4 regions of the Hymenobacter monticola genome follow, and region 1 is predicted to be linked to each of the others. Evidence: riboswitches for the same ligand, from Rfam matches in the RefSeq annotation. Region 1 holds a riboswitch; each other region holds the start of a gene.
What was found. Region 1 has a riboswitch for S-adenosylmethionine ahead of MTP16_RS22625 (trans-sulfuration enzyme family protein). Riboswitches for the same ligand answer to the same signal wherever they lie in the genome.

Region 1 (2,194 bases):
TTCATCACCTTCGTGGTCATCCTCGTCACGCTGGTGCTGCAGGGGCTCACGCTGCCGGCCATCATCCGCTTCACCAAAATAGCCGATAACGACGACCGCATGCCCCTGGAGGAGCAGGAAGCCGGTGTGCGCCTGCACATGCGCGAGGCCGCCGTGAAGCACCTGCAGCGCCAGTACCCCGCCGAAACCGAGGCCAACGAGCTCATTGCCCGCCTGCAGCAGCGCATGCAAACCGAAATCAACCTCACCGCCCGCACCCTCAACTCGCTGGAAGTGAACGACGCCGGCCGCGCCGCCCTACGCCAGTACCACATGGTGCTGCTCGATGTGCTGAACGTGCAGCGCCAGACGCTGGAGCACCTGCGCCACCACGACTCCTACGACGACGAGGTGCTGCGCCAGCAGGAAGCCCAGCTTGACCTCGACGAGGCCAAGGTGAAGCATATTGAGCGCTAAACCGCAGGAGCCGCGCCGCTAATTGGGGCGCTCGCAGGCAGCCAGCTGCCGGCGGTGCACGCGGAAGCGCAGCAGCCCCACCAGCAGTACCACGGCTGCCACGGCCAAGGCCATGTAGCCCAGTCGGCCGCCGCGCTCGGGATGGAACTGCAGCAGGGCCAGCCCAAACCCCACCAACGCCAGACAGGTGCGCACATAGGTAAGCAAGGTGCGTTCGTTGGCGAGGCGGGTGCGCTGCAGGGCCAGCCGGTCGGTGAGGGAAAGAGGGGAGGGAGCGGAAGGACGCATGAGGCCAGCGGAGGTAAGCGGAGTAAAAAGGATTTTTGAGGCCGACTACTTGCGCGGTTTTACTTGCCCGCTATATTTGCAGCGCGCTCCCTCATACGGAGCACTTATCAAGAAAGGCGGAGGGACAGGCCCTGCGATGCCTTAGCAACCAGCAGCAATGCCAGGTGCTAAATCCTGTTCTGAGTCGGCTTTGGCCGGTTCAGGAGAAGATAAGTCTACAAGATGTGCCCCGACTGCAGCGGGATGCTCTTCTGACTTGTCGGAAGGGCTTTTTTTATGCCTTTCCGGTGAGAAATCTTGAAAGTGCTTAGGTAAGCGGGTGCGTTTTCGTCTCAACCACAAAAACGCCAACAACCCATGCAAGCCTCCACCCGACTCATTCAGTCTTTTCCCGTCGACGAGCTCACCGGCGCCCTCGCCGTGCCTATCTACCAGACCTGTACGTTCGTGCAGGAGTCGCCGGGCGTCAACAAGGGCTACGATTACTCCCGCACCGCCAACCCCACCCGCAGCGCCTTGGAAAAGCTGCTGTCTGGCCTCGAGCACGGCCATTCGGCCTACGCCTTCGCCAGCGGCATGGCCGCCATCGACGCCGTGCTCAAGCTGCTCTCGACCGGCGACCAGATTGTGGCCATCGACGACATCTACGGCGGCGCCTTCCGCCTGTTCGAGCACGTGTACCGCCGTTTTGGCATCGACATCGTGTATTGCGACACCGCCGACCTGGCCCAGGTACAGGCCGCCATCACCGACCGCACCCGGCTGGTGTGGCTGGAAACGCCTTCCAACCCCACGCTCAAAATATCCGACATTGCCGGGCTGGCCGAGCTGGCCCACGCCGCCGGCGCCTGGCTGTGCGTCGATAACACCTTTGCCTCGCCGGTGCTGCAGCAGCCCCTTTTGCTGGGCGCTGATTTAGTGGTGCACAGCGCCACCAAGTACCTGGGCGGCCATTCCGACCTCATTGCCGGGGCCGTGGTGGCGGCCACCGAGGAACTGGGCAAGCAAATCCAGTTTATCCAGAACGCCTCCGGCGCCATCCTGGGCCCGTTCGATTCGTTCCTGGTCATCCGCGGGCTCGAAACGCTGCACCTGCGCATTGCCCAGCACTGCCGCACGGCTCTGCAGGTGGCCCGGTTCCTGCAAACCAGGCCCGAAATCCAAGCCGTGTACTACCCGGGGCTGGCGTCGCATCCGGGCCACGCCCTGGCCAAGCAACAGCAGCCCGACGGTTTCGGTGGCATCGTTGCGCTGGTGCTGAAGGATGACACCGTGGAGGCAGCCACGCAGCTGGCTACCAGCCTGCAATATTTCAAGCTGGCCGTGAGCCTGGGCGGCGGCAAAAGCCTCGTGTGCCACTCCGCCTCGATGACGCACACGGCCATCCCGGCTGAAACGCGCCGCGCCGCCGGCTTCGCCGACAGCCTGCTGCGTCTCTCCATCGGCCTGG
Region 2 (2,194 bases), 1.4 Mb from region 1:
GCTGCCCTTGATGCGGAAACTCAGCACGCCACCGAAGCCGCGCTTCAGGTATTTCTGCGCCAGGCGGTGGTAGGGGCTGCTGGCCAGGCCGGGGTAGTTCACGCTTTCTACCTGCGGGTGCTGCTCCAGCCAGGTGGCAATTTTCAGGGCGTTTTCCACGGTGCGGTCCACGCGCAAGCTCAGGGTTTCGAGGCCTTGCAGCAGCTGGAAGGCGTTGAAGGGGCTCTGCGAGGGGCCGAAGTCGCGCAGGCCCTCCACCCGGGCCCGGATGATGAAGGCGATGTTGCCGAACGGCCCGCCCTTGCCGAATACGTCATTGAAAACCAGTCCGTGGTACCCCTCGCTGGGCTCGGTGAACTGCGGAAATTTGCCGTTGCCGAAGTCGTAGGTGCCGCCGTCCACAATCACGCCGCCGATGCTGGTGCCGTGCCCGCCAATCCACTTGGTGGCCGACTCTACCACGATGTGCGCGCCGTGCTCCAGGGGCCGGAACAGGTAGCCGCCCGCGCCGAAGGTGTTGTCCACAATCAGCGGCAGGTCATACCGGTTGGCGATGGCGGCAATGGCCTCAAAATCGGGAATGCTGAAGCTGGGGTTGCCAATGGTTTCGAGGTAAATGGCCTTGGTTTTCTCGTCAATCAACTCCTCAAAAGAGGCCGGGTTGTCGCCATCGGCAAAGCGCACCTCGATGCCCAAGCGCTTGAATGCCACCTTGAACTGGTTGTAGGTGCCGCCGTATAGGAAGGCCGTGCTTACAAAATTGTCGCCGGCCTGCAGGATGTTGTTCAGGGCAATAAACTGAGCTGCCTGGCCTGAGCTGGTGGCCAGGGCCGCCACGCCGCCTTCGAGCGCCGCCACGCGCTGCTCAAACACGTCGGTGGTGGGGTTCATCAGGCGGGTGTAAATATTGCCGAACTCATTCAGGGCAAAGAGGTTGGCGCCGTGCTCGGCATTCTTGAACACGTAGCTGGTGGTTTGGTAAATGGGCACGGCGCGCGAGCCGGTGGTGGGGTCGGGCTGCTGGCCGGCGTGGAGTTGCAGCGTTTCGAAGTGCAGGGAGGGAGCGGACATGATGCGGTTGCGTTTGGGGGATTGAAAACCCGTAATGATGAATTGTTTGGATTTGCCAAAATGCTTTGGGTAAGCGCTTTATGACGTAATAATCCCCCGAATAGCCCGTGTTGAAGCGGCGGCCCGAACCCAGCCGCGCGAGCCCAAAAGGGCGCGCGCCGGCCGTGGCAAGCCACCAGAAAATCCAGAAAGGAGGGGAGGGGGAGCCTAAGCTGAAATCAGCTTAGCAACAACACGGGCAGCAACAGCACATTCGCATTCGTGCCGGGCGCGTGGCGTGGAGCTGGCCGGCAAGGGCCAAAACAGAAAAACCCGAAACCACGGCGCGGAAAGCAGCCGGAGCAGTCGGGTTCAAGAAAGCGGATTCAGCGGAGTATTCCATGGCACTCGAATCATATGCCCCAAGGTGGCCGAAGCCGCCGTGGGTAGGAATTGGCACCTTTCGCAGAGGATGGTTGCCAGCGGGTCAGGGAGCCTAGTCTCTCGCCGCTTCTGTATAAAACTTGAAACTTCCCGCCGTTAGCAGGGAGTACCGCGTTGGTAGGGCAAATGTACGGGAGAAATTTTTGGATGGGCAATGCGAAAAGCGAAAAATATTTTTCGCTGGCTCAAGCCAGCTGTCATCCTGAGCGCAGCGAAGGACCTCCTCACGTCAAAGCTTCCTGACGTGAGAAGGTCCTTCGCTGCGCTCAGGATGGCAGTTGGTTATGATTAATATAAACGCAAAAAAGCCACCCTGAAACAGAGTGGCTTTTCTCACCTTTTTTCTGCAAAAAAGTACCTAGAGACTAGGTATCGTCAACACCTGGCCCACTTCGATGTGGTCAGGGTTTGCGCCGATTGTGGCCTTGTTGGCCTCATATATCTGATGCCACTTGGCGGCGTCGCCGTAGTGGTTTTTGGCAATTTTAGAAAGCGAGTCACCGCTCACCACGGTGTACGAGTCGCCGGTCGTAGCCGGTTGGGCGTCGGCGGCGTTTCCGAAAAAATCAGTGCCGCCAGCAGCCGGTTTCGCTGCGGGCTCTACGGGTTTTTGCTCGCCTTTGTCGCTGAGAAAATCAAAGAGTCCCATGGATTAGTTCAGTAAGATGGAGAAAAATTGTGGAGTAGCCGACGTGCGAGC
Region 3 (2,194 bases), 980 kb from region 1:
CAAGCCCCAGCTCACACACTTCGTGCCCGTGCGCCTGACCGTGGATACCGAAGGCCGGCGCCTGGCTACGCCGCTGCGCGTGGGCGGCTCGGGCGACATGTTGAGCCTGGTGGGAGCCACGGCGTTTCTGGAGCTGCCGCCGGAGCCGGCCGTGTTTCTGGCGGGCAGTGCGTGGCCGTGCTGGGTGCTGTAAGCTGGCTTTTATGGTTCTTTAGTTGAACTTCTGGCCCCGGACTGCGTACAGCAGCCCGAGTCGCAGCGCCAGCGGCTGAGTGTTGAGGGTGGCCCGGCGCACTGGCCACCGTCTTTTTTCTCACCGGAAGCCACCCGAATTATGCCGACGAAAAAAGCAAGCACCGCCAAAAAAGACCCCTGCTGGAAAGGTTACGAGCAGGAAGGAACCAAGAAAAAAGACGGCAAGACCGTCCCGAATTGCGTGAAGAAAGACTAGCTCTTGTAGCGGCTTTGTATAGCAGAAGGCCCCGGCCTGCGCCCACTTGGCGCGGGCCGGGGCTTTGTTTTGGAGGTAGGCCCACGGGGCCAAATTGATTTAAAGGGTTGCGTCGTATCTTCGCCCTACGCTGCTATCCAGAAAGACCGAGGGACCGGGCCCGATGACGTCTTGGCAACCTACCGCGAGTAGGTGCCAACTCCCGTTTCACCGCTGTTTTTGGTGAAAGAAGATGACAGCCGGAACTGTGCCAGCCCGCACGGGTTTCTTTCTGGATACGCGCTTACGTAGCTATTCGACCCCAGAAAAGAAATGCCCACCGCCACCCTCGCCGCTCCTTCTCCGCTTCCCCAAATCCTGCGCCAGCGCCTGCTGATTCTCGACGGCGCCATGGGCACCATGATTCAGCGCCACCCGCTCACGGAGGAGGACTTTCGCGGCGCCCGCTTCGCCGACCACGACCGGCCCCTGCGCGGCAACAACGACCTGCTGAGCCTCACGCGGCCCGACATCATCAAGGGCATCCACGCCGAGTATTTCGCCGCCGGGGCCGACATGGTGGAAACCAACACCTTCTCGGGCACCACCATTGCACAGGCCGACTACGGCCTGGAGCACGTGGTGTATGAACTGAACTACGAGTCGGCCCGCCTAGCCCGCGAGGCGGCCGATGAATACAGCACGCCCGACAAGCCGCGCTTCGTGGCCGGCGCCGTGGGCCCCACCAACCGCACTGCCTCGCTCTCGCCCGACGTGAACCGGCCCGGCTTCCGCGCCGTGACGTTTGACGAGCTGGCCACTGCCTACCTGGAGCAGGTGCGCGGCCTCGTGGATGGCGGCGTGGACACACTGCTCATCGAAACCATCTTCGACACGCTGAACGCCAAGGCGGCGCTCTACGCCGTGCAGAAATTCTTTGACGATGGGGGCCGCGTGGTGCCCGTCATGATTTCGGGCACCATCACCGACGCCTCGGGCCGCACGCTGAGCGGGCAGACGGTGGAGGCATTCTGGAACAGCATCAGCCACCTGCCGCTGCTGAGCGTGGGGTTGAACTGCGCCCTCGGTGCTCACCAGCTTAAGCAGTACGTGGAGGAGCTGAGCCGCATTTCCGACGTGCACATTTCGGCCTACCCCAATGCCGGCTTGCCCAATGCTTTCGGTGGCTACGACGAGTCGGCCCAGGAATTTGCGGCGCTGGTGGAAGACTATTTGAAAGACGGCATCGTGACGGTGGTGGGTGGCTGCTGCGGCACCACGCCCCAGCACATCGCCGAACTGAGCAAGCTGGCCGAGCGGTACAAGCCGCGCGAGTTGCCGACTGAGTTGCAGCCCGCCACCCACCTCAGCGGCCTGGAGCCATTCGACATCAAGCCCGAGAGCTTGTTTGTGAACGTGGGCGAGCGCTGCAACGTGACGGGTTCGCGCGCTTTTGCCCGGCTCATTCGCACGGGTGCTTATGAGGAGGCGCTGGCCGTGGCCCGCGTGCAGGTGGAGGAAGGCGCCCAGGTGCTCGACATCAACATGGACGAGGGCATGCTTGATTCGGAGCAGGCCATGACGACGTTTCTGCACCTCATCGCCTCCGAGCCCGACATTGCGCGGGTGCCGGTGATGATAGACTCCTCGAAGTGGAGCGTGATTGAGGCCGGCCTGAAGTGCGTGCAGGGCAAGAGCATCGTGAACTCGATTTCGCTGAAAGAGGGCGAGGAGGTGTTTTTGCAGCGGGCCCGCACGGTGCGC
Region 4 (2,194 bases), 490 kb from region 1:
GCCGCCCACGTCGATTTTGGCGGCGGCCACGATGCGCTCCACGGCGGCAATTACCTCAGCCGGCGGCGTGAAGGCTTCCACCTGAATCCCTTTTTTCGGCGCCTCCGTGAGGCAAAACTCGGCCGACTGTTCCTCCGGAATCTGGCAGATTTCGGCCGGGCACAGGTTGAAGCTCTCGCCGGTGGTGTACACCTTCATGGCGTAGAGGAACTTGCCGTCCAGCGTTTCCACGCGGTGGATGTTGCCGCCGCGGGGCGTCACGTACTCCTGCACCAGGGCAGTCTGGTCAATGCCGAGGTCTATCTGGTTGGCGTCCACGGCCGCTTGCAGGCCCTCAATGGTGTCGAAGCGGATGATGCCCGCGCCGCTGCCGCCGATGTTCACCTTCACCACGATGGGGAAGCGCAGCTCGCGGGCCGCGTCCACGGCGCGCGAGGCGTGGTTGATGACGCGCGAGGCCGGGTACTTCAGCCCCAGCGACTCAAACAGCGAGAGCTGCCGGGCCTTGTTGGTTTCGATGCTGGTGGCCACCGAGCCGTTGATGATGCGCGTGCCGATGCGCTCCAAATGCGTGGCGTAACCGGCCGTGTGGAAGATGCCCTGTCCGTGCCCGCGCAGGTAGGCCGAGGAGCTCATGCGGTTCACCACCAGGCTGTAGCGGCTTTCTTTTTCCGAAGGGTTGAAGAGGTGGTGGGCGGCGTCAATCTTCTCGTAGGGCAGTCCGCGGCGGTCCAGCTCGGCAAAGAGCGGCTTGAACCATTCGGGGTGCTCGAAGTAGATGCCAATGGGCTTTTGAACAGCAGACATACTTGGAAATAAAGTAGTTGAAATACAGGCAAGCGGGCACGCTGCTCAACGCAGGTGGTGAACTGGCAAAGCCCGAAATGAGAGGAGGATTTGGCCGCCCAGCGCCTTGCGCCAGGCCACGGCCGAACAAGGATGAGAAACCTCGACGGATATGCGCAACACCGCAGCCGCACATGGCGGCCCGGCGAAGCCAATATGCTCCGGTTTCGGTTTAGCTACCCGCGATGAAAAAGAGGCACCGGGTTAAGCCAGGCAACAACAGCAACAACACGCCATGCCAGCCCGGTGCATCAGCGCCAGACGGGCATTAAAAGCTGTAAAAATTGCGGGTTGGTTGTTGGAGGCTTCCACGGCAACTTGTTTTTATATGGTCAGGAATTGGCACCGTTTCAGGAATATCCCAGATGGTTGCCGACGCGTCGTAGAGCCTGTCTCTCAGCGTCTCTGTATAAAAACAATCCTTTGGGGAGAAAGAATTGATACGGCAAAGATACAGCAAGGCCCTTCGATTTGTTCAAACCGAGGGGCCTTGCTATGAAAAACGGGTTATTTCCGCAGCGCCAGTCGCAGCCCGCCCATCAGCCAGCGGGTGGGCATCTGAGCGCCCAGCAGGTCGGAATACTTCTCGTTGAACAGGTTCTGCACCTGGCCCGTGAGCCACAGCCGCTGAGGCAGCAAGGCCACTTCGAGCCGGGCGTTGAACACCGTGTACTCGGCGTTATTTGTGCGGTTGATGGCTGCGGCAGTGCTGGCGTCGCGCTGCTTCCAGAGGCCGCTGAGGCTGCCGTTCACACGCTTTGAGGTTAGGCTGACTGTGCCTGACACTACCTGGCGGGCAATGTTGGCGAGGTACTGCGAGGCGATGTTGTCGGCATTGCTCACCTTCACCAGCATATAGCCCACGCTGCCGTCAAAGCGGGTGGTAGGTGAGAATTGGCGCTGGTACACCAGCTCCGTTTCCAGGCCGCGGGTAGTCACGTCGAACAGGTTTTGGGCGTAGCGGTAGGTGGCGGCGGGGTTGAGGTTGGTGAGGCCGCTGGCCTCGATGACGCGGGCGCCGGGCGTGGGCACGTAGTCAATCTGGTTGTTGCCCTTGCGCAAAAAGCCGGTGGCTTTCACCGTGAAACCGGGCAGCGAGCGGTAATCGGCGCCCGCCTCGTAGTTCATCGTGCGCTCGGCCTGCAAGCCGGCGTTGCCCACGTTGAAGCCGCTGGGCACGGTGCCAGCCCGGCCGTTGGCGTTATAGCGCTCGGTGAAATCGGGCGCGCGAATGGCCCGGCCGATGGCGCCGCGCACGGTCAGCTCCTCCCCTATCTGCTGGCTCACGTTGAGCTGGGGCACCACTTCGGTGCCGTAGGCCTGGTCGTGGTCGAGGCGCAGGCCGCCG

Region 2: it holds a riboswitch for S-adenosylmethionine, as region 1 does, so the genes downstream of both, MTP16_RS05095 (O-acetylhomoserine aminocarboxypropyltransferase/cysteine synthase family protein) here and MTP16_RS22625 (trans-sulfuration enzyme family protein) in region 1, are expected to answer to the same signal.
Region 3: it holds a riboswitch for S-adenosylmethionine, as region 1 does, so the genes downstream of both, metH (methionine synthase) here and MTP16_RS22625 (trans-sulfuration enzyme family protein) in region 1, are expected to answer to the same signal.
Region 4: it holds a riboswitch for S-adenosylmethionine, as region 1 does, so the genes downstream of both, MTP16_RS20615 (ATP-grasp domain-containing protein) here and MTP16_RS22625 (trans-sulfuration enzyme family protein) in region 1, are expected to answer to the same signal.

What each region holds. Positions count from the first base shown of each region.
Region 1 covers NZ_CP094534.1:5,409,625-5,411,818, reverse strand. The annotation lists gene MTP16_RS22635 (Na+/H+ antiporter) at 1-456, shown strand, start outside; gene MTP16_RS22630 (YidH family protein) at 475-744, opposite strand; SAM riboswitch class I at 846-960, shown strand; gene MTP16_RS22625 (trans-sulfuration enzyme family protein) at 1,102-2,194, shown strand, end outside.
Region 2 covers NZ_CP094534.1:1,182,022-1,184,215, reverse strand. The annotation lists gene MTP16_RS05095 (O-acetylhomoserine aminocarboxypropyltransferase/cysteine synthase family protein) at 1-1,071, opposite strand, end outside; SAM riboswitch class I at 1,461-1,574, opposite strand; gene MTP16_RS05090 (LysM peptidoglycan-binding domain-containing protein) at 1,853-2,143, opposite strand.
Region 3 covers NZ_CP094534.1:777,081-779,274, forward strand. The annotation lists gene MTP16_RS03470 (molybdopterin molybdotransferase MoeA) at 1-193, shown strand, start outside; SAM riboswitch class I at 582-690, shown strand; gene metH (methionine synthase) at 764-2,194, shown strand, end outside.
Region 4 covers NZ_CP094534.1:4,918,728-4,920,921, forward strand. The annotation lists gene MTP16_RS20615 (ATP-grasp domain-containing protein) at 1-807, opposite strand, end outside; SAM riboswitch class I at 1,168-1,262, opposite strand; gene MTP16_RS20620 (TonB-dependent receptor plug domain-containing protein) at 1,354-2,194, opposite strand, start outside.